Regions from separate parts of the Bacillus sp. SORGH_AS_0510 genome, predicted to be linked through region 1. Evidence: a T-box and tRNA genes for the amino acid it is inferred to sense, from the RefSeq annotation. Region 1 holds a T-box; the other holds one or more tRNA genes.

The links. The T-box of region 1 lies ahead of ileS (isoleucine--tRNA ligase). A T-box ahead of a tRNA ligase gene usually reads a tRNA of that ligase, here a tRNA-Ile.
Region 2: it has a tRNA-Ile gene. The T-box ahead of ileS (isoleucine--tRNA ligase) is inferred to sense a tRNA for this amino acid. The anticodon was not compared.

The regions. Positions count from the first base shown of each region.
Region 1 is NZ_JAUTAU010000001.1:3,555,810-3,571,148, reverse strand. It holds gene QE429_RS18195 (cell division protein SepF) at 1-259, shown strand, start outside; gene QE429_RS18190 (YggT family protein) at 264-527, shown strand; gene QE429_RS18185 (YlmH family RNA-binding protein) at 555-1,328, shown strand; gene QE429_RS18180 (DivIVA domain-containing protein) at 1,414-1,929, shown strand; T-box leader at 1,978-2,217, shown strand; gene ileS (isoleucine--tRNA ligase) at 2,292-5,063, shown strand; gene QE429_RS18170 (hypothetical protein) at 5,216-5,512, shown strand; gene lspA (signal peptidase II) at 5,591-6,082, shown strand; gene QE429_RS18160 (RluA family pseudouridine synthase) at 6,054-6,965, shown strand; gene pyrR (bifunctional pyr operon transcriptional regulator/uracil phosphoribosyltransferase PyrR) at 7,344-7,886, shown strand; gene QE429_RS18150 (solute carrier family 23 protein) at 8,060-9,370, shown strand; gene QE429_RS18145 (aspartate carbamoyltransferase catalytic subunit) at 9,529-10,473, shown strand; gene QE429_RS18140 (dihydroorotase) at 10,433-11,719, shown strand; gene QE429_RS18135 (carbamoyl phosphate synthase small subunit) at 11,716-12,807, shown strand; gene carB (carbamoyl-phosphate synthase large subunit) at 12,800-15,339, shown strand, end outside.
Region 2 is NZ_JAUTAU010000001.1:4,579,743-4,595,081, reverse strand. It holds rRNA gene QE429_RS23380 (23S ribosomal RNA) at 1-2,659, shown strand, start outside; rRNA gene rrf (5S ribosomal RNA) at 2,741-2,857, shown strand; tRNA gene QE429_RS23370 (tRNA-Glu) at 2,900-2,974, shown strand; tRNA gene QE429_RS23365 (tRNA-Val) at 2,980-3,055, shown strand; tRNA gene QE429_RS23360 (tRNA-Thr) at 3,076-3,151, shown strand; tRNA gene QE429_RS23355 (tRNA-Arg) at 3,171-3,247, shown strand; tRNA gene QE429_RS23350 (tRNA-Pro) at 3,256-3,332, shown strand; tRNA gene QE429_RS23345 (tRNA-Ala) at 3,354-3,429, shown strand; tRNA gene QE429_RS23340 (tRNA-Met) at 3,448-3,524, shown strand; tRNA gene QE429_RS23335 (tRNA-Ser) at 3,534-3,626, shown strand; tRNA gene QE429_RS23330 (tRNA-Met) at 3,794-3,867, shown strand; tRNA gene QE429_RS23325 (tRNA-Asp) at 3,871-3,947, shown strand; tRNA gene QE429_RS23320 (tRNA-Gly) at 3,980-4,053, shown strand; tRNA gene QE429_RS23315 (tRNA-Ile) at 4,058-4,131, shown strand; gene QE429_RS23310 (hypothetical protein) at 4,200-4,388, opposite strand; gene QE429_RS23305 (VOC family protein) at 4,515-5,324, shown strand; gene QE429_RS23300 (NAD(P)/FAD-dependent oxidoreductase) at 5,440-6,666, shown strand; gene QE429_RS23295 (zinc-binding dehydrogenase) at 6,880-7,860, opposite strand; gene QE429_RS23290 (MarR family winged helix-turn-helix transcriptional regulator) at 8,022-8,456, shown strand; gene QE429_RS23285 (SDR family NAD(P)-dependent oxidoreductase) at 8,517-9,164, shown strand; gene QE429_RS23280 (NAD(P)H-dependent oxidoreductase) at 9,279-9,803, shown strand; gene QE429_RS23275 (aldo/keto reductase) at 9,831-10,859, shown strand; gene QE429_RS23270 (SDR family oxidoreductase) at 10,889-11,722, shown strand; gene QE429_RS23265 (hypothetical protein) at 11,887-12,330, shown strand; gene QE429_RS23260 (hypothetical protein) at 12,358-12,861, shown strand; partial or broken gene QE429_RS23255 (quinone oxidoreductase family protein) at 12,931-13,897, shown strand; gene QE429_RS23250 (MBL fold metallo-hydrolase) at 13,914-14,738, shown strand; gene ilvA (threonine ammonia-lyase) at 15,179-15,339, opposite strand, start outside.

The DNA of each region.
Region 1 (15,339 bases):
ACCACGTGCGTATTCAGAGGCTACTGAAATTGCTGACCACCTTAAAAATAGGCGTGCAGTTGTAGTAAATTTACAGAGGATAGATAATGAACAGGGACGACAAATTATTGATTTTTTAAGTGGCGCTGTTTACACAATTAGCGGGGATATTCAAAAAATAGGTAGCAGTATCTTTTTGTGTACTCCTGATAATGTAGAAGTTTCAGGAAATATTTCGGACCTTATAATGGACCCCGATAACCAAAGTGCGAGGTGGTAATTAAATGGCATTTGTTTTTGGCCTTTTACAACAGATTATTCAATTATATTCTTGGGCATTAATCATTTACATCTTAATGTCTTGGTTTCCAAATGCGAGAGAAACGACAATTGGTCGATTCCTAGGGAGAATCTGTGAGCCATATCTAGAGCCATTTAGAAAAATTATTCCACCAATTGGGATGATGGATATTTCTCCAATTGTGGCATTCCTAGTGTTAAACTTTGCGGCCCAAGGTTTACACCGAGTTTATCTGTGGCTTATTTAAATAATGTAACTAGGTTGTGTTTTTTTAATGAACATATATCAGCATTTCCGACTAGAAGAACGGGAATATATTGATCAAGTTTTACAATGGAAAGACCAAGTGGAATCTCAGTATGCTCCAAAGCTGACAGATTTCCTTGATCCACGTGAACAACATATACTTAAACTTCTAATCGGTGAAAATAATGAGGTAAAATATCAGCTTTTTGGTGGGAGTCTTGCTGGAGAACGAAAAAGAGCCCTTCTCTACCCTGATTATTTAATGGTAAGTGAAGAAGATTTCCAAATTGCTCTTTTTGAAATCCAATACCCTTCAAAGTTTGTTACCCTCGAACACAGGCAGGTTTTAGGTACACTCATGTCCCTAGGGCTTAAACGGGGGAAATTTGGAGACATACTTATGAAAGATGGAAAGGTTCAATTTTTTGCTGCCAAGGAGGTTAGTTCGTACATTCAAAATAATGTTGAATCGATTGGTAAGGCAGGGGTAAGATTAGATGAAATAAGTTCCGACGAACAAATCTCTAACAGAGAACTATGGGAAGAGAATGATCTAACTGTGTCTTCTTTACGACTGGATACGGTTATTTCAGGAGTTTATCATCTATCAAGGCAAAAATCCCAAGCCCTAATTCAACATGGTCTTGTAAAAGTTAACTGGACGTTGACAGAAAATCCCTCATTTGATTGTGATGAAGGTGATATGCTATCAGTCCGTGGATATGGCAGAGCAAAAATTGTTGGTATTGAGGGAAAGACGAAAAAAGATAAATGGAGAATTATTGTCGGAAAACAAAAATAATTCAATGATAAAGCAGGAATTTCGAAAAACTTGTCGAATACTTGCTAATACATATACATGTATAGATTGTATGGAGGTGGCACCAATGCCGTTAACGCCGTTAGATATTCATAATAAAGAGTTTAATAAAGGTTTTCGTGGCTATGACGAAGATGAAGTAAATGAATTTCTTGATCAGGTGATTAAGGATTATGAATTAGTTCTTAGAGAGAAAAAGGAAATGGAAGAACGTTTAAATGAAATGAAAGATCGTCTTGGTCATTTTGTAAATATCGAAGAAACACTTAATAAGTCAATTATTATAGCCCAAGAAGCGGGTGAAGAAGTAAAGCGTAATGCCCAAAAGGAAGCGAAGTTAATAATTAAAGAAGCAGAGAAGAATGCCGATCGAATTGTGAATGAGTCCCTTTCTAAAGCAAGAAAGATTGCGCTTGAAATCGAGGATCTAAAGAAACAATCGAAGGTATTCCGTACTCGTTTTAAGATGCTGATTGAAGCACAGCTTGATATGTTAAATACGGATGATTGGGATCATTTATTGGATTATGAAGTAGATGCTACAGAATTGAAAATTCATCAAGAAGAAGATTCATTAGCTTGACGAATTCCATTTAGTTAGCATATAATTTTTAGATAGTTATATAGAATGGCAATGACGATGATAGGGACAGTACAGTTTTTTATTAGCTTTAAAATTAGCGAGTCGGGGATGGTGAAAGCCCGGTAAAGCAGAAAATTGGAAAATCACCCTTGAGTTCCGGACCGAACCTCTATAAATGGGTAGTAGGCTCAGGCGTGTTATTCACGTTACGAATGCTTAAGAGGATAGTACGAATCGGTATTATCTATCAGGGTGGTACCGCGGGAATAAAACCTTCTCGTCCCTATTTGGGATGAGAAGGTTTTTTTTATTTGTCTATTGGCTATTCTGTTATATGAAGTGGATGATCAGGAGGAAGAAAAATGGAGTATAAAGATACGTTATTGATGCCGCAAACTGAGTTTCCGATGCGGGGTAATCTTCCCCAAAGGGAGCCCGAGATTCAGGCTAAATGGGAAGAAATGAATATTTATCAAAAAGTACAGGAACGGACAAAAGGCCGCCCGATGTTTGTCTTACATGACGGACCACCATATGCAAATGGTGATATTCATATGGGTCATGCCCTAAATAAAATCTTAAAAGATATGATTGTCCGCTATAAATCAATGAGCGGCTTTCATTCCCCATATGTTCCAGGTTGGGATACTCATGGTCTGCCAATTGAGCAGGCATTAACAAATAAGGGTGTTAAGCGTAAAGAAATGACAGTTGCTGAGTTCCGACAACTATGTACTAAATATGCACTAGAACAAGTGGATAATCAACGCACCCAATTTAAACGCCTTGGTGTTCGCGGCGATTGGGAAAATCCATATATTACGTTAAAACCTGAATATGAAGCACAACAAATTAAAGTATTTGGCGACATGGCCAAAAAAGGATACATCTACAAAGGTAAAAAACCTGTGTATTGGTCCCCATCAAGTGAATCAGCTTTAGCTGAAGCAGAGATTGAATATCAAGATAAACGTTCAGCATCCATCTATGTTGGGTTTAAGGTGAAAGATGGTAAAGGTGTACTTGACACTGATACGCAAATTGTCATCTGGACTACAACGCCATGGACGATTCCAGCGAATCTTGGAATTTCGGTACATCCTGACTTAACCTACGTGGTGGTAGCAACGAATGGGAATAAGTACCTTGTTGCCGAAGCTCTTTTAGAAACAGTTACAAAAGAAATTGGCTGGGAAGAAACAACCGTTGTTCAAAAAGTAAAGGGTGCAGAATTAGAATTAATCCTCGCATCACATCCATTATATTCCCGTGATTCTTTAGTGATGTTAGGTGAACACGTAACTACTGATGCAGGTACTGGCTGCGTTCATACAGCTCCAGGACACGGGGAAGATGACTTTTATGTAGGTCAGAAATATGGATTAGAAGTCCTTTGCCCTGTTGATGATAAGGGTGTGATGACAGACGAAGCACCAGGCTTTGAAGGCTTATTTTATGATACTGCCAATAAGCCAATTGCTGAGGCTTTAGAAGAAGCAGGTGCATTGTTAAAATTATCATTTATCACTCACTCTTATCCACATGACTGGAGAACGAAGAAGCCGGTAATTTTCCGTGCCACTGCTCAATGGTTCGCTTCAATTAAAGATTTCCGTAATGAACTGATGGAAGCTGTAAAAGAAACGAAATGGGTTCCAGCATGGGGAGAAACACGACTATTTAATATGGTCCGTGACCGTGGAGACTGGTGTATTTCCCGTCAGCGTGTTTGGGGTGTACCGATTCCTGTTTTCTATGCAGAAAACGGTGAAGAAATTATAACTGACGAAACAATCAACCATGTATCAGAACTGTTCCGCGAACATGGCTCTAATATTTGGTTTGAAAGAGAAGCCAAAGAATTACTACCAGAAGGCTTTACACACCCTGGAAGTCCAAATGGAACTTTCACAAAAGAAACAGATATTATGGATGTTTGGTTTGATTCAGGTTCTTCCCATCAAGCAGTTCTTCTTGAAAGAGAGGACTTAGTTCGCCCGGCTGACCTTTATTTAGAAGGCTCTGACCAATACCGCGGTTGGTTTAACTCATCTCTATCTACTGCAGTGGCAGTAACAGGAAAAGCTCCATATAAAGGAGTATTGAGCCACGGTTTCGCACTTGATGGTGAAGGTAGAAAAATGAGTAAATCATTAGGTAACGTGGTTGTCCCTGCTAAGGTTATGAATCAATTAGGTGCAGATATTTTACGACTTTGGGTTGCCTCTGTTGATTATCAAGCAGATGTACGTGTTTCTGATGCGATCTTAAAACAAGTTGCAGAAGTATATCGGAAAATCCGTAATACTTTCCGTTTCTTACTTGGTAACCTTGCTGACTTTAATCCAGCTACAGATGCAGTTGCCTATGAAAACTTACGCGAAGTTGACCAGTTCATGCTTGTAAAATTAAATAAACTGATCAAATATGTTCACCATGCTTATGAAAACTATGAATTTGCAGGAATTTATCATGCTGTAAATAATTTCTGTACATTAGATTTAAGTGCTTTTTACTTAGATTTTGCAAAAGATGTTCTTTATATTGAGGCATCTAATAATCAAGAACGCAGAGCTATTCAAACCGTTCTTTACGAATCATTAGTGGCATTAACTAAATTAGTTTCACCAATTCTCTCACATACGGCAGATGAGGTTTGGAAATTTATCCCTAATGTGGTGGGAGAAAGTGTTCAATTGACTGACCTTCCAGAATATAAGGAGCTTGCAGGAGCAGCGGCTTTAGAGGAAAAATGGACTGCATTTATGAAGCTTCGTGATGATGTGTTAAAGGCATTAGAAGAAGCTAGAAATCAAAAGGTAATTGGAAAATCCTTAACAGCAAAAATTACATTATACGTGAATGAAAAGTCAAAAGCTTTGTTAGATTCAATCGAAGAAAACTTAAAGCAGTTGTTTATTGTTTCTGGTTTTGAGGTGGCTGGTTCCTATGAGGAAGCACCTGAAAATGCCCTTAAACTTGAGGGATCAGCGATTGTAGTAACAAAAGCTGAAGGAGAAACATGTGAGCGTTGCTGGATTGTGACACCAGAAGTAGGTCAAAACGTAGAACACGAAACCCTTTGCCCGCGCTGTGCAGAGGTAGTAAAAGAAAACTATTCTCACTTAACATAATAAACAATAAACGCCCTATGCAAATATGCATAGGGTTTTTTAATTAAAATTTCCCTTTTTCGTTAATTGTTGTTGTGGCTGTCAAATGTTTAACGGTGTCATTTGTTTCTTGCCGGAAATAATAAGTCAAATGATTCACGGAGGTAACAACTATGAATGCCACGCAGGAAAAGCTGTTTTTAGAACTCCGTCAAACAAAAGAAGAAATTGAACAGTCATTACAAATTAAAAAAAGGCAGGATTGGCTGATATCTATTCTAGAGGAGGAGCTTGCAGACATAAATACTGCAATCCTCAAGTTCGAGAAAGGAAGCTTTGGCCATTGTGAAATTTCAGGGGAACTAATTCCGGAAGATTTACTGTCGATGATCCCGACAATGAAGTCGATGGAAGAATCTCAAAATTTGCAAACGTATTACAAAAAAACGATTTCTACTTCATTTTTATGAGGTTACATTGTCGTTTCGCGAAAAAGTATGCTAAAATGCTTAAGAAGTAAGTCAGTTTAGACTTGGGGGTATTTCTTAGTGTTTTATTACTTAATCGCACTTTTTGTTATTTTATTAGATCAAATTACAAAATGGTTAATTGTAAGTAAAATGAATTTAGGTGACAGTATACCCATCATCGACAATATTTTGTATATTACTTCTCACCGTAATCGTGGTGCAGCATGGGGAATTTTACAAGGACAAATGTGGTTGTTTTATGGAATTACAATTATAGTCATAATTGCTATTATGTATTATATTCATAAAGCTGCAAGAGGAAAATGGTTATTAGGGGTATCTTTAGCTTTAATGCTAGGTGGAGCAATCGGGAATTTCATAGACCGTGTTGTTCGGAAAGAAGTGGTGGATTTTATTCACACTTATATTTTCACCTATAATTTTCCTGTCTTTAATATTGCAGACTCAGCATTAGTCGTTGGAGTTATCGTATTAATGATTCAAATGCTGCGTGAAGAGAGAGAATCAAAGGAGAAATTACATGGAGAAAATGGAACACACCATTCTTGAAGAGCAAAAAGGTGATCGTATTGATAAGGTTATTTCTAGCCTTAATGAAGAGTGGTCAAGGTCGCAAGTTCAGCAGTGGATTAAAGATGAGAATGTCCTTGTAAATGGGCAATCCATTAAAACAAATTATAAATGCAGTACGAATGACAGGATTGAAATTACTATTCCTGATCCAGAAGAATTGGATGTTGTACCAGAAGATCTAAATTTAGAGATTTTTTACGAAGATAAAGATGTTTTAGTTGTTAATAAACCAAGAGGGATGGTCGTCCATCCTGCACCTGGACATATGACAGGAACATTGGTTAATGGTTTAATGGCTCACTGTAAAGACTTATCAGGAATTAATGGTGTCCTACGACCTGGAATTGTTCATCGTATTGATAAAGACACTTCTGGTTTATTAATGGTTGCCAAAAATGATATGGCGCATGAGAGTCTTGTTAATCAGTTGGTTGAAAAAACAGTTACAAGAAAATATAAAGCGATTGTACATGGGGTTATTCCACATGATTTTGGTACGATTGATGCTCCGCTAGGAAGAGATCCAAAAGATCGTCAAAGTATGACTGTGGTTGATAAAGGTAAGCATGCTGTTACTCATTTTCATGTCATTGACCGCTTTAAGGACTTTACATTTGTAGAATGTCAATTAGAGACAGGCAGGACTCATCAAATTCGTGTGCATATGAAGTATATTGGCTATCCATTAGCCGGTGACCCAAAATATGGTCCGAAAAAAACGTTAGATATCGATGGACAAGCTCTACACGCTGGTGTTCTTGGATTTGTGCATCCACGAACAAACGAATATCTAGAGTTTGAAGCGCCGCTTCCGGAGGATTTCGACCAGCTTCTTCAAAAATTGCGAAATAACCGTTGACGAAAAACGAAATATCTAGTAAGATGACTATAGTTTATAAGTCCTTTAATTTGGTCCCGTGAGGCTGAGAAGGAACGGTTAATGGTGTAGGCTAGGTATGCCTATATCTAATGAAATTAACTCGTCAACCTCTCGCCAAAATCGGTGAGAGGTTTTTATTTTATAGACTGTGTTAAAGAACAGTGTTGGTTTATACATCCTGTTGATTGGAGTGGAAGGCACGAAGACTCCTGTGGGAGTATGGTTCAGGGGAGACCCCGCAGACGCTTACGTCGAGGAGGCTCGCCGAAATACCCACGAACCGCTCGTGCCTGGAGCGGAAATCAACAGGCAAGTTTAACAGAGCCATTTTATTTTATAAAAAAGAAGGTGTGTCATATGAACCAAAAAGCGATCGTTCTTGATGAACAAGCAATAGGGAGAGCACTAACAAGGATCGCCCACCAAATTATTGAAAAAAACAAGGGTATAGAAGATTGTATCCTTGTGGGGATTCGCACACGAGGTATTTATATAGCTAACCGACTTGCTTCTAGAATTGAAGAAATCGAAGGCAGTCCGATTCCAGTAGGTGAAATAGACATTACCCTATATCGTGATGATCTTTCGAAGAAAACGGACAATCAAGAACCACTCGTGAAAGGTTCTGATATACCAGTCAATATTAGTGATAAAAAAGTCATTCTTGTAGATGATGTTTTATATACAGGTAGAACGGTAAGAGCGGGTCTAGATGCATTAATGGATATAGGTCGTCCGGGTGCTATCCAGTTGGCTGTCTTAGTGGACAGGGGCCATCGTGAGCTTCCAATCCGTGCAGACTATGTAGGAAAGAACGTTCCGACATCAAGCGAAGAAAAAATTGTTGTTGAATTAGCAGAAGTCGATAAGGTGGATCAAGTAAGCATTTTTGACAAATAAATAGCAGCCCTTTTTAAAGGCAGTCCTGTGAGGCTGACAAAGGGGAGAACGCCGAGAATTATTCATTACGGCATTTCCATACCCTCTTTGTACCCTCCGTGGCAAAAGAGGGTTTTTTTTATGGCAATAGTAGAAAATAAAAGATAATCGAAAATAAATTAGGGGAGAAAACAATGAATAATAAACCTATCCTAGATGTAACAGATAAACCAAAACCATCCCAATTGCTTACTTTAAGTTTACAACATTTATTTGCAATGTTTGGGGCAACAATCTTGGTTCCATACCTTGTAGGTTTAAGTCCAGCGATTGCGCTAATCTCAAGTGGACTTGGAACGTTAGCCTTTTTACTAATTACAAAAATGCAAGTACCAGCTTACTTGGGTTCATCATTTGCCTTTATTGCTCCGGTAGTTGCAGCCAAAGCGGCAGGGGGACCAGGAGCAGCAATGGTGGGTACATTTCTTGCAGGTCTCGTATATGGAATAGTTTCTTTAGTTATTAGTAAGGCGGGACATAAATGGATTATGAACTTACTGCCACCTATCGTGGTAGGTCCAGTTATTATCGTCATTGGCTTAGCACTATCAGGAACAGCTGTAGGAATGGCAATGAATAATCCTGCTGGTAAGTACAGCATGCTTCATTTCTCTGCAGCCCTTGTAACATTAGCAGCGACGATCATCTTCTCCATATATGCGAAAAAAATGTTGAGTATTATTCCGATTTTAGCGGGGATTATCGTTGGGTATATATACGCACTTATAGTAGGAATTGTGGATTTCTCACCAGTCTTGAAAGCGCCTGTGTTCGAAATGCCACAGTTTATCATTCCATTTGTAAGCTATAAAGTAAAATTCACATGGGATTTAGTCGCATTAATGGTACCGGTAGCGGTTGTGACTTTGTCAGAACACATCGGACACCAGTTGGTTTTAAGTAAGGTAGTGGGCCGTGACTATATTAAAGAACCAGGACTTCACCGCTCTATTCTTGGAGATGGAACAGCAACCATTATTTCAGCATTAATTGGCGGACCGCCTAAAACAACGTATGGTGAGAATATTGGTGTCCTTGCTATCACACGGGTATACAGTGTATATGTTATTGCAGGAGCAGCCGTGCTCGCTATCATCTTCGGATTTATTGGAAAAGTAACAGCCCTTATCAGTACCATTCCTACTCCTGTAATGGGCGGGGTTTCAATCCTTCTGTTCGGTATCATTGCTTCATCAGGATTAAGAATGTTAGTCGATAGTAAAATTGACTTTGGAGATAAACGTAACCTAGTGATCTCCTCCGTTATTCTTGTCATAGGAATTGGCGGAGCAATAGTAAAGCTGCCATTTAATATTCAAATTCAAGGAATGGCCTTAGCTGCAATCATTGGTGTGCTTTTGAATCTAATTCTTCCAGGGAGACAATCTGCTGAAGAGAACATGTTTGAAAAAGAAGAAATGGAAAACAAAAAGAAAACTGCATAAATAAAAACCTTTTAAAGGAAGTCCAGAGAGGCTTATAAGGGTGTGAATACGAATAACCAAGCAGGAGTATTACATTGGTTACTTAGTATGGACGTTCAACACCCTAATCATGAGATTAGGGTGTTTTTTCTTAAATAAAAGAGAGGCGGGGACCATGAATGTTACGTCACTTACTAACAACTAACGAGTTGAAAGTTGAAGAGGTTGATCAAATATTGGTTGATGCAAACAAGTTTGCTGAAGGAATAAAATGGCAGCCCGACAGACCGGTTTTTGTAGCAAATTTATTTTTTGAAGCAAGCACAAGAACAAAAAGCAGCTTTGAAGTAGCGGAAAGAAAATTAGGATTAGAAGTCATTCCCTTTGAAGTACAAACGTCGAGTGTGCAAAAAGGTGAAACGCTTTACGATACAGTGAAAACCCTTGAAACAATTGGTGTAAATACGATGGTAATCCGGCATGAACAAGACCGCTACTTTGATGAATTGGTTGGAAAAGTAAGTATTCCCATTATTAATGGGGGAGACGGGTGCGGTCACCATCCAACACAATCATTACTTGATTTGATGACGATTAAGCAAGAGTTTGGGCAATTTCGTGGGTTAACCATTGCCATCATAGGCGACATTCGTCATAGCAGAGTAGCGCGATCCAATGCAGATGTATTAACCAGACTTGGAGCAGAAGTGATTTTTTCTGGACCAGAGGAATGGTTTGATGGCCATAGTGTGGATATTTCCAAGTATAGGCCCATTGATATAGCAGTAAAAGAAGCTGATGTAGTTATGCTTCTCCGCGTTCAACATGAACGCCATCAGCAAAAAAGCAGCTACATGGCTAACGAGTATCATAAGCAATTCGGTCTTACATTAGAAAGAGAAAAACTGATGAGACCAAAGAGTATCATCATGCATCCAGCTCCAGTTAATCGCAATGTAGAAATAGCTGATAGCTTAGTAGAATGCACGCGATCAAGAATTTTTAAGCAAATGGAAAATGGTGTATATGTCAGAATGGCAGCTATTAAAAGAGCGATTGAAAGTCTTGAAGGGGGAAAAAGATATGAAACTACTTATTCAAAACGCATGTTACATAGCATTTGATGGAGTGAAAAAACAAGGTGATATTTTAATAGAAGACGGAATCATTACAAAAATCGATACAAAAATTGATACAAGTGTGGATCGAAAGGTCGATGCATCAGGAAAGCTAGTTTCACCAGGTTTTGTTGATTTACATGTTCACCTACGTGAGCCAGGCGGTGAAAAAAAGGAAACCATCGCAACGGGTACCCTTGCTGCAGCTAGAGGGGGCTTCACAACCATCGCTGCCATGCCGAATACAAGACCGGTGCCTGACACCAAAGAACAAATGGAATGGCTGCAAACCAGAATCCAAGAGACAGCAAAGGTAAGAGTATTACCATATGCATCTATCACCACTAGACAATTGGGGCAGGATCTGACTGATTTTGAGAAGCTGAAAAAAGCTGGAGCATTCGCATTTACAGATGACGGAGTGGGTGTTCAGTCCGCTGAAATGATGCTTGCTGCGATGAAAAAGGCTCGAAAGGTCAATATGGCGATTGTTGCACACTGTGAAGAAAATACTTTAATTAATAAAGGTTGTGTCCATGAAGGATCCTTTTCGGCAAAACATGGATTAAACGGAATCCCTTCTGTGTGTGAATCCGTGCAAATTGCAAGGGATGTTCTATTAGCAGAAGCGAGCGGCTGCCATTACCATGTCTGCCATATTAGTACAAAAGAATCTGTCCGAGTCGTTAGAGATGCAAAACGAGCCGGCATACATGTTACTGCAGAAGTAACACCCCATCACTTGTTATTATCTCAAGACGATATCCCAGGGCTCGATGCTAACTTTAAGATGAACCCGCCGCTCCGGGATCAAGCAGACAGGCAGGCATTAATCGAAGGATTGCTTGATGGGACAATTGATTTTATAGCAACCGATCATGCTCCACATACTGAAGAGGAGAAAAGTGAGGGGATGCTATTAGCACCATTTGGAATCGTTGGTTTAGAGACGGCGTTCCCGCTTATGTATACACACTTTGTACAAAAAAATATCATCACACTAGAGCAATTGATTGAATTTTTAACGGTTAAGCCAGCGGAAGCATTTGGTCTTCCATATGGGAAAATTGAAGTGGGATCACCTGGGGATTTAGTCCTTCTAAACTTAGAGGATGAACAAGTTATTAATCCTGAAGAATTTCTATCAAAAGGTAAAAATACTCCATTTGGAGGTTGGAAATGTAAGGGATGGCCTGAAATGACAATCGCTGAAGGGCAAATAGTTTGGGAAAAAGGATGTGTACTAGCATGAAGAAACAGCTGATATTAGAAGACGGTACGATATTTATTGGAAAAGGCTTTGGTAGTGATACAGAAATCATTGGTGAAGTGGTTTTTAATACAGGAATGACCGGCTATCAAGAAATTCTTTCAGACCCATCCTATTGTGGTCAAATTGTGACACTTACCTATCCGCTTATTGGGAATTACGGGATTAATCGTGATGATTTCGAATCGATAAATCCTGCTGTAAAGGGCTTTATTGTGAAGGAAGCATCGGACTTTCCTTCCAATTGGAGAAGTGAATATACTTTAGCAGAATACTTTGAAATGAAGAAAATCCCTGGAATTGCAGGGATAGACACAAGAAAATTAACAAGAATCATCCGTCAATACGGTACCTTAAAGGGTGCAATTTGTGGCATAGAAAAAAATGCAGAGGAAGTTTTGAAGCACCTGCGAGGGGCATCCCTACCGACCAATCAAGTAAAGCAGGTATCAACAAAAAATGCTTATCCAAGTCCTGCACGTGGGAAAAGAGTTGTCCTCGTAGACTTTGGAATGAAACACGGGATATTACGGGAGCTAAACCAGAGAGACTGTGACGTAATTGTTGTTCCATATCATACAACTGCTGATGAAATTCTTCAGTTACGACCAGATGGAATTATGCTTTCAAATGGACCTGGAGATCCAAAGGATGTACCCGAAGCCATTGATATGTTAAAAGGGGTTTTAGGGAAGGTTCCTCTTTTTGGAATTTGTCTTGGACATCAGCTATTTGCACTAGCATGTGGGGCTAATACCGAAAAAATGAAATTTGGTCATCGTGGTTCCAACCACCCGGTCAAAGATTTATCTACCGGAAAAATTGCAATAACATCTCAAAACCATGGGTATACGGTTGAAGAAGATTCAATAAAAGATACAAGATTAGCAATCACTCATATCGCCGTTAATGACGGAACAGTTGAAGGACTTAAACATTTAGATTATCCCGCCTTTACAGTTCAGTATCATCCGGAAGCTTCACCAGGACCGGAAGATGCCAATAGACTATTTAATCAGTTTCTTGCAATGATGGAAAAGAACAAACAGGAGGTTACAGCAAATGCCTAAACGTAAAGATATTCACTCCATTCTAGTAATTGGTTCAGGACCAATCATCATTGGCCAGGCTGCCGAATTTGACTATGCCGGTACACAGGCTTGTATTGCTTTAAAAGAAGAAGGCTATAGGGTTATTCTTGTAAACTCTAACCCTGCTACGATCATGACAGATACAGAGATTGCTGATGCAGTTTATATAGAACCACTTACAGTAGAATTTGTGAGCCGAATCATTCGTAAGGAACGTCCAGATGCACTATTAGCCACCCTTGGCGGGCAAACAGGCCTTAACCTTGCAGTTGCATTATCAGAATCTGGAGTTTTAGAAGAATGTGAGGTTGAGATTCTCGGTACCAAACTTTCAGCCATTAAACAAGCAGAAGACAGAGATCTTTTCCGTAGCTTGATGAATGAGTTAAATGAGCCGGTTCCAGATAGTGAAATTATCCATGAATTAGCTGAGGCAAAGGCATTTGTTGAAAAGATTGGTTTTCCAGTTATTGTTCGTCCTGCATACACGTTAGGCGGGACAGGCGGAGGCATTTGTCATAACCCTGAAGAATTAGAGGAAATAGTTTCAAGTGGATTAAAACATAGCCCCGTAAATCAATGTTTACTAGAAAAGAGCATTGCTGGATTTAAGGAAATTGAATACGAAGTGATGCGCGATGGAAACGACAATGCGATTGTTGTTTGTAACATGGAAAATATTGATCCGGTTGGCGTACATACCGGGGATTCAATTGTAGTTGCTCCAAGTCAGACATTAAGTGATCGAGAATATCAGCTTTTACGAAATGTTTCCCTTAAAATCATCAGAACGTTAGGAATTGAAGGGGGATGTAACGTTCAGCTTGCCTTAGACCCAAATAGTTTTCACTATTATATTATCGAAGTAAATCCTCGAGTAAGCCGTTCTTCGGCTCTAGCCTCTAAGGCTACAGGTTATCCGATTGCAAAGCTTGCTGCGAAAATTGCGGTTGGTTTAACACTTGATGAAATGTTAAACCCAGTTACAGGGAAGACCTACGCTAGCTTTGAACCAGCACTTGATTATATCGTTACGAAAATTCCAAGATGGCCGTTTGATAAGTTTGAGTCTGGTAACCGTTCATTGGGCACCCAAATGAAAGCAACAGGAGAGATTATGGCAATCGGCCGAACGTTTGAAGAATCACTGTTAAAAGCGATTCGTTCATTAGAGACTGGTGTTTACCACTTTGAATTAAATGGTGCAGAGGAAATCAATAATGAGTTACTCGAGAAACGAATTCGTAAAGCAGGAGACGAAAGGCTATTTTACATCGCAGAAGGGTTAAAACGTGGAATTACCATCGAAACCATCCATCAATGGAGTAAGATAGATTTATTTTTCCTAAAAAAAATGGAGGGTATCATTGAACTAGAAAGACAGCTTGCAATGAATCCACTAGACCAAGAAATTTTAAGCGAAGCAAAGCAAAAAGGCTTTACCGACAAAAAAATTGCTGAACTATGGAATTTGTCTGAGAGCGATATTAATAACCTACGGAAACGCAGTGGGATCGTCCCTGTATATAAAATGGTGGATACCTGTGCGGCAGAATTTGAATCAGCAACCCCATATTATTATGGAACGTACGAAGAGGAAAACGAGTCAGTGGTAACAGATCGAAAAAGCGTTATCGTTCTCGGCTCCGGACCTATCCGCATTGGGCAAGGGATCGAATTTGATTATGCTACCGTTCATTCCGTAAAGGCAATTAAGGAAGCGGGATATGAGGCCATTATCATTAACAATAATCCTGAAACAGTATCTACGGATTTCAGTATATCAGATAAGCTATATTTCGAACCGCTTACGATTGAAGATGTAATGAATGTCATTGAGTTGGAAAAACCAATTGGAGTGGTCGTTCAATTTGGTGGGCAAACAGCTATTAATCTTGCTGCAAAACTTGCTGAAAATGGTGTGAAGATTTTAGGAACTAGTCTTGAGGATTTAGATCGTGCAGAAAATAGAGATAAATTTGAACAAGCTCTTGAACAGTTAAACATTCCACAGCCTCTAGGGAAAACAGCATTATCGGTGGAAGAAGCACTGGTGATTGCCAACGAAATCGGGTATCCCGTCCTAGTCCGACCATCTTATGTGCTTGGTGGAAGAGCAATGGAGATTGTCTATCAAGAAAATGAACTGCTTCATTACATGAAGAATGCAGTTAAGGTAAATCCAGAACATCCAGTCTTAATCGACCGTTATCTAACAGGAAAAGAAATCGAAGTAGATGCGATCTGTGATGGGGAAAATGTATTAATACCAGGTATTATGGAACATATTGAGCGAGCAGGTGTCCATTCGGGTGACTCGATTGCTGTGTATCCGCCTCAAACACTATCTGAAGATGTGAAGAAAACACTTGTTGAATACACAATAAGAATGGCTAAAGGCTTAAATATCGTGGGATTGCTGAACATTCAATATGTATTGTCTCAAGGACAAGTGTATGTTCTCGAAGTTAACCCGCGTTCAAGTCGTACAGTACCATTTTTAAGTAAAAT
Region 2 (15,339 bases), 1.0 Mb from region 1:
AAGAGGCTTGCCTCTTGGGGTTGTAGGACACTCTATATGGAGTTACAAAGGAACGGGGTAGATGAAGCGGCCTGGAAAGGCCCGTCAGAGAAGGTAAAAACCCTGTAGTCGAAACTTCGTTCCCTCCTGAGTGGATCCTGAGTACGGCCGGACACGTGAAATCCGGTCGGAAGCAGGGAGGACCATCTCCCAAGGCTAAATACTCCCTAGTGACCGATAGTGAACCAGTACCGTGAGGGAAAGGTGAAAAGCACCCCGGAAGGGGAGTGAAATAGTTCCTGAAACCGTGTGCCTACAAGTAGTTAGAGCCCGTTAATGGGTGATAGCGTGCCTTTTGTAGAATGAACCGGCGAGTTACGATCCCATGCAAGGTTAAGTTGAAGAGACGGAGCCGCAGCGAAAGCGAGTCTGAATAGGGCGAATGAGTATGTGGTCGTAGACCCGAAACCAGGTGATCTACCCATGTCCAGGGTGAAGTCCAGGTAACACTGGATGGAGGCCCGAACCCACGCACGTTGAAAAGTGCGGGGATGAGGTGTGGGTAGCGGAGAAATTCCAATCGAACTTGGAGATAGCTGGTTCTCTCCGAAATAGCTTTAGGGCTAGCCTCACGTTGTTAGAGTCTTGGAGGTAGAGCACTGTTTGGACTAGGGGCCCTCATCGGGTTACCGAATTCAGACAAACTCCGAATGCCAAAGACTTATCCGTGGGAGTCAGACTGCGAGTGATAAGATCCGTAGTCAAAAGGGAAACAGCCCAGACCACCAGCTAAGGTCCCAAAGTTTACGTTAAGTGGAAAAGGATGTGGAGTTGCTTAGACAACCAGGATGTTGGCTTAGAAGCAGCCACCATTTAAAGAGTGCGTAATAGCTCACTGGTCGAGTGACTCTGCGCCGAAAATGTACCGGGGCTAAACGTAACACCGAAGCTGTGGATTGACATCGTAGATGTCAGTGGTAGGAGAGCGTTCTAAGGGCGTTGAAGCTAGACCGTAAGGACTGGTGGAGCGCTTAGAAGTGAGAATGCCGGTATGAGTAGCGAAAGATGAGTGAGAATCTCATCCACCGTATGCCTAAGGTTTCCTGAGGAAGGCTCGTCCGCTCAGGGTTAGTCGGGACCTAAGCCGAGGCCGAAAGGCGTAGGCGATGGACAACAGGTTGATATTCCTGTACCACCTCTTTATCGTTTGAGTGATGGGGGGACGCAGGAGGATAGGGTAAGCGCGCTGTTGGATATGCGCGTCTAAGCAGTTAGGCTGGAAAGTAGGAAAATCCGCTTTCCGCAAAGGCTGAGCTGTGATAGCGAGGGAAATTTAGTACCGAAGTTCCTGATTCCACACTGCCAAGAAAAGCCTCTAGCGAGATAAAAGGTGCCCGTACCGCAAACCGACACAGGTAGGCGAGGAGAGAATCCTAAGGTGAGCGAGAGAACTCTCGTTAAGGAACTCGGCAAAATGACCCCGTAACTTCGGGAGAAGGGGTGCTTTTTGAGGTGAATAGCCTCGAAGAGCCGCAGTGAATAGGCCCAGGCGACTGTTTAGCAAAAACACAGGTCTCTGCGAAGCCGCAAGGCGAAGTATAGGGGCTGACGCCTGCCCGGTGCTGGAAGGTTAAGAGGAGGGGTTAGCGCAAGCGAAGCTCTGAATCGAAGCCCCAGTAAACGGCGGCCGTAACTATAACGGTCCTAAGGTAGCGAAATTCCTTGTCGGGTAAGTTCCGACCCGCACGAAAGGCGTAACGATCTGGGCACTGTCTCAACGAGAGACTCGGTGAAATTATAGTACCTGTGAAGATGCAGGTTACCCGCGACAGGACGGAAAGACCCCGTGGAGCTTTACTGTAGCCTGATATTGAATTTTGGTACAGCTTGTACAGGATAGGTAGGAGCCGTAGAAGCCGGAGCGCTAGCTTCGGTGGAGGCGTCGGTGGGATACTACCCTGGCTGTATTGAAATTCTAACCCGCACCCCTTATCGGGGTGGGAGACAGTGTCAGGTGGGCAGTTTGACTGGGGCGGTCGCCTCCTAAAGAGTAACGGAGGCGCCCAAAGGTTCCCTCAGAATGGTTGGAAATCATTCGTAGAGTGTAAAGGCACAAGGGAGCTTGACTGCGAGACCTACAAGTCGAGCAGGGACGAAAGTCGGGCTTAGTGATCCGGTGGTTCCGCATGGAAGGGCCATCGCTCAACGGATAAAAGCTACCCCGGGGATAACAGGCTTATCTCCCCCAAGAGTCCACATCGACGGGGAGGTTTGGCACCTCGATGTCGGCTCATCGCATCCTGGGGCTGTAGTCGGTCCCAAGGGTTGGGCTGTTCGCCCATTAAAGCGGTACGCGAGCTGGGTTCAGAACGTCGTGAGACAGTTCGGTCCCTATCCGTCGTGGGCGCAGGAAATTTGAGAGGAGCTGTCCTTAGTACGAGAGGACCGGGATGGACGCACCGCTGGTGTACCAGTTGTCTTGCCAAAGGCATCGCTGGGTAGCTATGTGCGGACGGGATAAGTGCTGAAAGCATCTAAGCATGAAGCCCCCCTCAAGATGAGATTTCCCATAGCGTCAAGCTAGTAAGAACCCTGAAAGATGATCAGGTTGATAGGTCAGAGGTGGAAGCGTGGTAACATGTGGAGCTGACTGATACTAATCGTTCGAGGACTTAACCAAGTTTTAAAGCGAACTCAAATGTTTATTGAATTTTCTTCTACATTATCTAGTTTTGAGAGAACGAACTCTCAAATAAAATAGTCTGGTAACTATGGCGAGAAGGTCACACCCGTTCCCATACCGAACACGGAAGTTAAGCTTCTCAGCGCCGATGGTAGTTGGGACGAAAGTCCCTGTGAGAGTAGGACGTTGCCAGGCTAAACTTTATTTTTTGGCGATTTAGGCGTCAAGATTTAAAGTGGCCCCTTGGTCAAGCGGTTAAGACACCGCCCTTTCACGGCGGTAACACGGGTTCGAATCCCGTAGGGGTCACCATTTATGGAGGATTAGCTCAGCTGGGAGAGCATCTGCCTTACAAGCAGAGGGTCGGCGGTTCGATCCCGTCATCCTCCACCATATAACTTTTCAAATTATTTGCCGGTGTAGCTCAATTGGTAGAGCAACTGACTTGTAATCAGTAGGTTGGGGGTTCAAGTCCTCTCGCCGGCACCACTTTACTTTTCATATATACGCGCCCGTAGCTCAATTGGATAGAGCGTCTGACTACGGATCAGAAGGTTATGGGTTCGACTCCTTTCGGGCGCGCCATTATATTTCGGGAAGTAGCTCAGCTTGGTAGAGCACTTGGTTTGGGACCAAGGGGTCGCAGGTTCGAATCCTGTCTTCCCGACCAGTCCGAACTATTTTATAATATGGGGCCTTAGCTCAGCTGGGAGAGCGCCTGCTTTGCACGCAGGAGGTCAGCGGTTCGATCCCGCTAGGCTCCACCATAACTTTAATAACTATTTGGCGGTGTAGCTCAGCTGGCTAGAGCGTACGGTTCATACCCGTAAGGTCGGGGGTTCGATCCCCTCCGCCGCTACCATATATGTACGGAGGAATACCCAAGTCCGGCTGAAGGGATCGGTCTTGAAAACCGACAGGCGGGTTAAACCGCGCGGGGGTTCGAATCCCTCTTCCTCCGCCATATTATTTTACAAATCAATATTCTATTGTCGCGGGGTGGAGCACGTTCGAATAGGCTTCTTCGAATTATCTACAGCGCAACGATTGAGCCACAGCTTGAATATGCTTTCCGAAATCGGGGCGGTCTTCAAACAAATGGCATGCACAAAATGTAATATTTTCTATTGTCGCGGGGTGGAGCAGTCTGGTAGCTCGTCGGGCTCATAACCCGAAGGTCGCAGGTTCAAATCCTGTCCCCGCAATATGGTCCGGTAGTTCAGTTGGTTAGAATGCCTGCCTGTCACGCAGGAGGTCGCGGGTTCGAGTCCCGTCCGGACCGCCATTATTTTTCCTATTAATAATCAGCATAATAATGCGGGTGTAGTTTAATGGTAAAACCTCAGCCTTCCAAGCTGATGTCGTGAGTTCGATTCTCATCACCCGCTCCAAAATGGGCCTATAGCTCAGCTGGTTAGAGCGCACGCCTGATAAGCGTGAGGTCGATGGTTCGAGTCCATTTAGGCCCACTAAAATAGTAAAAAAGCGATTGCTAATAAGCAGTCGCTTTTTTTTTCGATTAACTAACCCTCTAGATCTATGATACTTCCAGTAGTTCCTTTTCTCTTTCCACTTCTAATGCTGATACAATGTAAGCAAACCCATTCATTAAAAAGTAAATGACATTGGACTGTACCCGTTCATTTTCTCCTAAATAGGTATTTACGATAATGGTAACAGAGTATAAAATGACAAAAAACAAAGCAATCCTATTGAAAATTATCATTCCACCGGCTCCTTTTTTAGGATTCTTATTTTAATCATATTTGTTATTAGCGTATCTTATGCAAGCCACATCCTAATTGCCTATTCAGCAGCTAAATTTAAAGTATGAAGAGAGGAGTTATTCCACATGTTACTTTCGTTTGATCACTTAGTTATTTTTCTAAGAAAACCAGAGGAAGCCTTACAGACTTTAAGCAAAATAGGAATTCATGCTATCCATGGTGGACATCATGAAAAGTGGGGAACCTATAACACTTTATCCTACTTTGGGTTAAGCTATATTGAGTTTTTAGGAATTGAAGATTTATCAATCACTGAGAAACAAGAAAACAATCAATTGATTACTGAAATAGTAGACCAACTCTCAAAAAAAGGACAAGAGGGTCCTGCTAAAATCGCTGTTCGTGCAAGAGGAATGCAAGAATTAGCTGAAAGGTTAAAAGCAGAGGGATATGCCGTATATGGTCCGTATCCTGGTGAACGAGTTCGGGCGGATGGACAAATCATTAAGTGGTCGCTCTTATTTTTAGAAAATGAACCCAATGAACTTACTATGCCATTTTTCATCGAGTGGGAGAAGTCGGATGAAGAGAGGCTTGTAGAATTAAAAGAGCAGGGATTAGTAGAAACACACCCATTAGACAATCTAGCATTTGAAAGTGTTGCATTTGTGGTACATGACTTTGAAAGAACTATAACTAAGTGGGGGAGCTTATTAAATCTAGAGCCGGGTGAGGCATTTATAGACGAAGCCTTGAATGCCAAATGTAGTAAACTAGAACTCTTAGGCACAAGTCTTTTGTTTTGTACACCAATTGGAGAGGGTTTAGCGAAAAAGGTATTAAAAGAAAAAGGGGAAACGCCTTTTCTAATTAATCTTGAAGGAACAAATCAACCGGATTATCTTGAGATGTTTGGTGGGGTTTGGAGATTGTAGTAGCAAGAAAGTGTGTTGAAGGTAAACCATGACGGTTTGTATGGATGTTGGCAAGGATGATTACTTTTTCAAAGGAGATACTACAAGTATCAGTCAATTTGAAGGAGTGGCCTTAATGGATTTACAAAGTGGAAAGTTTTATTGGGAAACCACCATCCCCAAAGCACCTACATATCCTGTTTTAGAGGAAGATATAAGTTGTGATGTACTTATTATAGGTGGTGGCAGTTCTGGTGCGCAGTGCGCCTACTATTTAAGTGAAACAGGCTTAGATGTTGTAGTTGTTGATAAACGAAAAATTGGTAAAGGAAGTACAAGTGTCAATACAGCTCTTATTCAATATTTGGGAGATAAAATGCTATTTGAGTTAGTGAATACCTTTGGAGAGGAAGCGGCTATTCTCCATACCAAGCTCTGCGAAGAAGCGATTAATGATATTGAACGAACGTCTCAAAGGATGGACATGGACCCTGAATTTTATAGGAGGGACAGTCTTTATTATGCGAGTGATCAAGCAGGAGTAGAAAAACTCAATAAAGAATTCTATTATCTGCAAAAACATAATTTTAAAGTAGATTGCCTCACACAAAAGCAAATTAGTGAACGCTACCCTTTCAAAAAAGAAGCAGCACTATATTTATATCAAGATGGTGAGATTAATCCGCTTAAATATAATTATGGACTTCTTTCAGAAGCTCAAAAAAACGGAGTTAGGATTTATGAAAATACTAGAATCAACGGTAAACAATTTCATGAAGACGGGGCTACTTTTTTTACAGAGAATGGACATTCCATTAAGACTCGGCAAGTCATTATAGCTGCTGGGTATGAGGGAATGGAATTTAAAAAAGAGAAGAATGCTGTAATTTCAAGCTCGTATGCTGTTGTTACTAACCCGGTAGAAAGCTTTTCAGATTGGTATAAACAGACCCTTATATGGGAGACAGCGCGTCCATATATTTATATGCGGACGACGAAGGATAACCGAGTGATTATTGGTGGATTAGACGATAACACTGTTTATGCTGAAGATCGGGATTCCAAGATAATGCATAAGAAAGAGAAGTTAATTGAGGAATTTAACAAACTTTTTCCTACGATCGATGTTTACCCAGAGTATTATTTAGGAGCTTTTTATGGAGGGACCCATGACGGCTTGCCTATGATTGGGCAATATGAAGAGTTCCCTAATTGTTATTTTGTCTTTGCATACGGAGATAATGGTCTTGTTTATAGCGGGGTAATGGCAAAGATATTGAGAGATGTGATAGCAAAAGGGTCACATTCTGCTATGAATATATATCATCAGAGTCGATCGGGTACTGCATTTAATAAAAAATAGCTATTTTTCGTAATTCTTGATCAGTTCCCTTGATGTTGATCTGTATAAAATTACACCTTATCAGCGGATTTTATGGGTTTATCGGCGAATTTTGGGCTCTTATCAGCGAATTGGAGGCGTTTATCAGCGAATATACGATTTTATCAGCGAATCCACATTACCTACACAAATTCTAAAAAGGCGAACAGTATACATCTGTTCGCCTAATTTTATCTATTTTATTTTTGCTACAATTTTCCCCTTCACGTGGCGTTCAACAAGTCTGGATAGTGCCTCAGGGACTTGTTCAAGTGTAATTACTTCTTTTAACATGGAAGAAATTTTGCCTTCTGCCACTAAAGCAAGCATTTCATTCCCCATCATTCCTAAATCCTCTTGTGCTTTTCGATCACCGGATTGGTGAGCAGGACCAAGGGCAATCTCATGGTAAGAAATTGCTTTGGTAAAAGGCTTCACCTGTGTGTAATCTGGTGCACCGGCAATATGCACGATGTGTCCTAAAAAGGCGAGCATTTCAAGTGAATCAGTGGCACTCTGACGGCTTACCGCATCAATCACGGCATCTACTCCTCGGCCATTAGTAATCTCCATAACCTTTGCTTTCACATTCTCTTCTCGGTAATCAATAACATAATCAGCACCAAGAGATTGAACATACTCATGATTATGACGAGAAGCTGTAGAGATAACGGTTTTACCAGCCCACTTCGCTAATTGAACTGCAAAACCACCTACACCACCGGCACCGCCGTGAATGAGAAGGGTATCAATACGGTCCATTGGCAGCTTACGGAATAAAGACTGGTATGCAGTATATCCCGCTGTGGGTAAAGCAGCAGCATCTTCGAAGGTTACTTGATCTGGAATTCGAGAAACTGTGTGTGCAGTTGTCACTGCGTATTCACTATAACCGCCTTTTTTCGTTAGGTCGCCATGGTAGACTACTCGGTTGCCTTTTTCCCAACCAGTTACACCTTCACCTACTTCTGAAACAACTCCAGCAACGTCTAAACCTAAAATATGAGGGTATGACCAATTTGGATTACCGCCGGTTGCCGTCTTATAATCAACCGGATTGAGTCCTACGGCATGAACCTCAATCAATAACTCTCCTGCACTTGGTTTTGGAATATCTATTTCTTCTAGCTTCATCTCTTTCCAAAGACCTTTATCATGTAAAAGCAATGCTTTCATCTATATCATCCTTTGTTAAAAATTTACAATCTAGTTTTTCCAACACTGTTAATAATATATACTGTCGATAAATATCACAAGAAAACTGAATTATCTTAGTTGACTAAAATGATAAACCGTGTTAATTTGTATATGCAAATGAAAAAAGGGACTGAGCAATAATGAATGAAGAAGAACAAGTATTAATTCATTGTTTATATTTTACTGCTAGCCGATTTGCTCGTAATATTTCTAAATTGGCTGAGAAGACGTTTGATTTTGGGGAACTTGCGCCTTCATATCTATATATGATTATGATTGTAAAATTCCATCCGGAAATCACTCAAAAAGTTTTATGTCAAAAACTATCTATTGCTCCATCAACCAGTACAAGATTTATAGATAAACTAGAGAAATTAAAGCTGGTCACACGTAAAATAGACGGCAAACAAACGCACATCTCTTTAACTGATGAGGGAGAAAAGGTTTACCACCAGTTCCGCGTTTCATTAAAAGAATTTTTTATGGGTTACTCCGACATTTTAGGACGCGAATTCAGTAAGGATTTAAGCATGATGCTTCACGATGCGAGCAATAAACTAGAAAAAGAACTGTAATTTTTTTACCCCATCATTTGCATATACAAATAAAGAAAACTTGAACATGGAGGCTATTTTATGAAAGAAAAGGTATTGTTGATTGTCGGTGCAGGGCCAGGGATTAGTTTAAGTACTGCAAAGAGATTTGGCAAGGAAGGTTTTAAAATTGCCCTTGTATCAAGAGGTATAGATGCATTACGAAAATACGAAGAAGAGCTGAATAAAGAAGGAATTACGGCAAAAGGATTCCCAGGGGATGTTTCCTCAGAGGTGTCATTAAAAGCGGCAATTGATTCAGTAATTAATACTTATGGAAAGATCGATGTTCTTTTATACAATGCAGCAGCAGGCAAACCAGGAAAGCCAACAACATTAAGCATGGATGACCTGGTCAAAGATTTCAAAATCAGTGTAGCTGGTGCTCTTACAAGTGTAAAAGAGGTAACACCATATATGGAAAAAGGAACGCTTCTTTTAACTGGTGGCGGGCTAGCATTATATCCATATGCCGATTATGCTTCCTTAGCGATAGGCAAAGCAGGCATTCGGAACTTAGCATATAGCTTACATCAAGAATTAAGTAGCAAAGGAATCTATGTCGGAACACTAACAATCAAAGGGTTTGTTCAAGAAGGAACGTACTACTCTGCTGAAAACATTGCTGAAACATTCTATAGCATGTATGAAACAAAAGAAGAGGTAGAAGTTATTTTTGAAGAAAAGTAATATTTTTTAACTATTCATTTGTATATACAAACGTAAGTCCAACTACTTGTTTTAGAGTAAAACAATGTTGGCAAGATAATCCTAAAATATTCGATTCATAAAGGAGAATTCACCATGAAAACATTAGTTATTGTCGCACATCCAAACTTACAAAATTCAGTCATCAACAAAATGTGGGCCGATCGGTTACATCAAGAAAAAGATATTACGGTACATGAATTGTACGCAACTTATCCGGATGGAAAAATTGACGTGGCTCATGAACAGAAACTATTGCTTGAACACGACAGAATTGTCTTCCAGTTCCCGTTCTACTGGTATAGCAGTCCTTCTCTATTAAAGGAATGGCAGGATGTTGTTCTCACTTACGGATGGGCATATGGTTCAGAAGGAACGAGATTACGTGGAAAAGAATTTATGCTGGCGATTTCAACCGGGGGACCGGAAGCAGCCTACCAAGCAGGTGGTTATAATCACTACAGCATGAGTGAGCTAACGAAGCCATTCCAGGCAACTGCAAACCTGACAGGCATGCGCTTTTTGCCAACTTTTACAGCACAGGGAGTCCGTTTCCTAACTAACGAACAAGTTCGGGAAAGCGCGGAAAAGTTAGTAGATCACTTAAAAGCATCATATTAATTCTGACCAAGGAGAGAGGAGTATCTCATGAAGTATAAAGTACTAGGAAAAAGTGGTTTGAGAGTATCAGAATTAGCACTAGGAACAATGACGTTTGGGGAAGATTGGGGCTTTGGTGCCTCTAAGGAAGAAAGTCATAAAATTTTTCAAGCGTTCGTGGAAGCCGGCGGAAATTTTATCGATACGGCTGTAAATTACACAAATGGCACAAGTGAGAAATATGTGGGAGAGTTTATTCGGGAGCAGCGCGAGCAGTTCGTTGTGGCTACAAAATATACTCTTAACACCCGGCCTAACGATCCTAATGGTGGTGGAAACCACCGGAAGAATCTTGTTCAATCTGTTGAAAAGAGTTTAATGCAACTTCAGACGGATTACATTGATTTACTTTGGCTTCACGCCTGGGATTTCATGACCCCTGTGGAAGAAGTGATGCGAGCACTTGATGATTTAGTCCGTTCCGGAAAAGTTCTTTATGTCGGAATTTCAGATACGCCTGCTTGGATTGTTTCTCAGGCTAATATGCTTGCCACACTAAGAGGCTGGACGCCATTTATCGGCTTGCAGGTAGAGTACAATTTATTACAACGTACACCTGAAAGAGATTTATTACCGATGGCTCGAAGCCTTGATATTGGGGTGACGGCTTGGGCACCGATAGCTGGCGGTGCATTAACAGGAAAATATAATAACCCATCTGCTGAAAAAGGTAGATTATCTCCGCAAAGTGCACGATTAAATGAAAGAAACCGAGCGATTTCTGCAGTTGTTGACGAAGTGGCGGAAGAACTTAACGTTTCACCTGCCCAAGTAGCACTAAATTGGGTGCGACAGCAATCGGGGACAGTGATTCCACTAATTGGTGCAAAACGAGAAGAGCAAATGAAGGACAATCTGGAAAGTTTAACATTCCAGCTTTCAACTGAACATCTTAGCCGATTAAATGAAGCAAGTAAAATTGAACTTGGTTTCCCTCATGATTTTCTCGCATCTGAGCCTGTACTAAATGCGATTCATGGTAAAACATACGGAAAAATTGAAAAGAGAACGTACTAAATTAGATATTTATAGGGAGAGAAACCGAGATGAAGGGGAAAATTTGTTTAATAACAGGCGGAAACTCAGGGATAGGTAAAGCAACTGCGTTGGAATTAGCTAAAAAAGGGGCAACGGTTATTCTATTGTGCCGAAATGAAGAGCGGGGCCAAAAAGCGCGTCAAGAGATCATCGACCAAACTGGTAACAGCCAAGTAGACCTGCTTTTAGCTGATTTATCTTCTCAGCGATCAGTGAAACAGGCGGCAGAAGAATTCAAGAAAAAGTATAATAAGCTAGATGTTCTGATCAATAATGCGGCGGTCTTTTTATCTAAGCGTTCTGAGACAGAAGATGGCATTGAAACGACCTTTGCCACCAATTATTTATCCCACTTCATCCTCACACATTTGTTATTGGATTCGCTCGAATCAAGTGGAGAGGGGCGCATTATTAATGTGGCATCCAAACACAACGGAATTAAAATGAACTTTGATGACCTTATGACTAAACAAAACTATGCATTTTTCAGAGCGGTTGGTCCGACAAAGTTAGGACTTATTTTATTTACGAAGGAGCTTTCACAGCGCCTGGCAGGAAAGCCAATTACAGTCAACAGTCTGCATCCTGGAATTATCCGGTCTAATCTAATGCATGATATGCCTTGGATTCTCCGTACTCTATTTAAGACCCTCTCAGCAAAAGCAGAAAAGGGAGCAGAAACACCTGTTTATCTGGCTTCTTCGCCGAAGGTTGCCGGTGTAAGTGGTAAATTCTTTGTTAACTGTAAAGAGGCTGAGACCACTGAGGCTGCAAATGATCAGGAATCTTCCCGGAAATTGTGGGACGCCAGTATGAGCTTAATCAAGCCTGGAATTCTATAAAAAAGGAAGTGCCATCGCCGAATTCAGATGGCACTTACTTTTTTTCGATTCCAAATAATTTCGCTCAAAGTGTAAGAAAATACAATGTATAATAAATACCTTTTACTTAGAACAAGATAAGTGATATGCAAAGGAAATAAGCAACATCAAAGGGGTTAACTCGAATGGTTTTATTCTTTTATATCGTCTTAAATGTGCTTGCTTTATTTCTTTTTATCAAAAAAAAGAAGATGCTCCATGTACTCGAAATCATCGTGTATTGGATGATTAGTACCTATCTTTATCAAAACTTCTCCGCAATATGTTATATGAATTTTAAAACGTTAATTGTCCCTGAAAAATTGAGCCTGGAGTTTTCTCATTTTATCAACCGTACTGTTCTTTTTCCTCTACTCATGGTCATCTTTCTTCACTACTTTCTTATATTAACAACATATTGTAAAAAGATGCTGTTAATTGCTAGCTTTGTCTTTCTATTAACAGGATTAGAATATTTATCAGATCTGTTGGGTGTCCTGATTCATAAAAATTGGCGGGTTTGCGTGGTCGTATGCATATTGGGTGGCAACACTATCGATGTTACTTGTTTGTATGAAGGTCTTTCGTAGGATTCTTTATAAAGGAGGTAATCATCTATGAATTTTACCTTCGATTGGAATGAATGGTATTTCATTTTAACCACAGCTGCTATCATTGCTTTCTATTTACCTATTCGAAAATATTTTCCTCCTGTTATTGTTATTATTATCTGGGTTTTCAATATTGGCTTTGTATCCACTATTGATTATTTCCTTTTAGCTACTCCCTTCAAACAATATATTTATGGTGATAATCCTACCTATGAAGCATCAGGTGCACTGTTTCATCTTTTTATGTATCCATGTGCCTCGTTACTATTTTTATATGGCTATGACAAGTTTCAACTTTATGGAAAGAAGACATTTCTGTATATTATAGGCTGGACTGGATTTTCACTGTTATTTGAATGGCTCACTGTTAAAAATCATGCCCTTACCTATACAGGTTGGAAGCTCTATTATTCCATTCCTTTCTACCCAACAACCGCTGTTCTCTTAATTCTTCTTTTTCGCTTTACAAAAAAGAAACTATTGGTGCTTCCGCTTCAAAATGATAATTAGTTGCAATCCTTTTCATTATTCTATTTAATATAGGCGTAATGAAAAATTCTACTGAATGAGGTAATACTATTGAAAGCACTTGTGTTTAATACATTTGGAGGGCCAGAAGTACTGGAGTATGTAGAAATTGCCAATCCGGTCATCGGTCCAAATGAAGTACTTGTAAGAATGAAAGCCATTGGGCTCAACTTTGCAGATATTTATAGAAGAAAAGGGAACTACCATCTTGCAGGAGAACCTCCATATATTTTAGGGTATGAAGGAGCAGGAATCGTTGAAGAAATCGGAGCAAATGTCCGAGGTATCCAAGTGGGGGATCGGATGGCATTTGCGGATGTGCCTTATGCAAACGCGGAGCTAGTAGCGGTTCCATTTGAAAAAGCGATTCCTGTACCTGAAACCAATTTCATTTAATGAGGCAGCTTCCGTGATGCTACAAGGCTTAACTGCTCACTATCTAACACGTGATAGCTATGCGGTAAAAAAGAATGATGTGGTTCTCGTCCATGCAGCTGCTGGTGGGGTCGGACAGTTGCTGGTACAAATGGTCAATTTGCTTGGAGGAAAGGTCATCGGCTTAACTTCTTCCTCTGAAAAAGCAGCCGTAGCAAAAGAAGCAGGAGCTACTGAAGTTTTCTTATACAAGGAAGATTGGAAGAAGGAAGTACTTGAAACAACAAACGGTAGAGGTGTAGATGTAGTCTATGAATCAGTAGGAGCCACACTACTAGATAGTTTTGCAGTAACCCGTATTGGTGGAACGGTTGTGTTTTATGGAATGGCTGGGGGAGACCCGGCGCCTGTTGATCCGAGAATGTTAATGGATACGTCTAAAACACTGACCGGTGGAGACCTGTGGAATGTCTTGACTTCACGTGAAGAACGAGTTGCGCGGTCTAATGAGTTATTCGGCTGGATGCAGGAAGGAAAAGTGCGGTTGGCAGAACCAACAACTTTTGCACTATATGATGGACAAAATGCACATCGCTATTTAGAGAGCCGAAAAAGCACCGGCAAAATCGTATTAATCCCTTAGGGAAAGAGGAGAAACCATGATTCAATTTCAAAATGAACATGTCACGGTGTTCCAAAGCGCACTCTACCAAACGACATGTACAGTTGTTGATACAAAGGATTTCGTTTTAGTGGTAGACCCAAACTGGCTACCGCATGAAATTGAAGAAATCCAAAGACATGTAACTAGGATTCAAGGGGAAAAAGAGTTGTACCTTCTATTTACACACGGAGACTTTGACCATATCATGGGCTATCTTGCGTTCCCAGGTGCAAAAGTAATCGGAAGCAAAGGACTGCAGGAGCATCCGGATAAAGAGAAAAAGCTAGAAATGATTCAGCAGTTCTACAATGATTATTACATCCACCAACCATACCCGATTGCCTTTCCGAACGTGGATATTTTGATTAGTGAGGATGGGCAGAAGTTAGTAGTCGGGGAGTCAAGGTTCACTTTTTATCTGGCTCCTGGCCATACTCATGATGGGTTATTTACTGTGATTGAACCGCTGGGGATTTGGATTGCTGGGGATTATCTATCTGATTTTGAGTTGCCGTTTATTTATCATAGTGCCAAAGCTTACGAACAAACACTTCAAAAAGCAGAGGAAATTCTTAAGAATCATCATGTTTCTGTTTTGGTTCCTGGTCATGGTCAAACGACAAATAGTCAACAAGATGTTGAACGCCGGATTCGAGTTTCGCAAGATTATCTTGAGCGGTTGATTACTGCAGTAACAAAAGAAGATACAGAGGCAATGACAGCCTTAGAAGAGGAACTGGCTTTTCCATCTAACTTTACGAAGCAATGCCATCAGGACAACTTGGCGATTATTCGGAAGGAATACTCAACTAGGACGTAAATCAGAATTGAGTAGGGGTTACTGAATTAAGGGTACTCATTTAAAAAATGGGTGCTCTTTTTTGTGTAAAAATAAACTAAACGGAGCGACTAGTGCCCGGGAAGGGAGAAAAGCAGGTCGAACGGTATCTCTAGTCGAGGTGGCTAGTGCCCGAGAAGAGAGAAAAGCAGGTCGAACGGTAACTAGTCGAAGCGACTAGTGCCCGAGAAGAGAGAAAGCAGGTCGAACGGTAACTAGTCGTAGCGACTAGTGCCCGAGAAGGGAGAAAAGCAGGTCGAACGGTAACTAGTGCCCGAGAAGAGAGAAAAGCAGGTCGGACAGTAACTATTCGAAATGACTAGTGCCCGAGAAGAGAGAAAAGCAAGTCGGACGGTGACTAGTACCAGTGAAGGAAGAACTATGTATCATGCCTAGTTCTTCCGTTTTTATGTGACTTTCGGTTAGTATTGCCCCATCATTACATTATAACTTTTTCCTAGAAGTGCATGAAATAGCTGTTCAATATGCTCGTGATTTTTGGTTTCTACTGAGATCTCGATTTGGGCAAAGCCAGGATAAATGTTTTTTCCCATCCGATGTAGATTAACAGAATGTACATTGG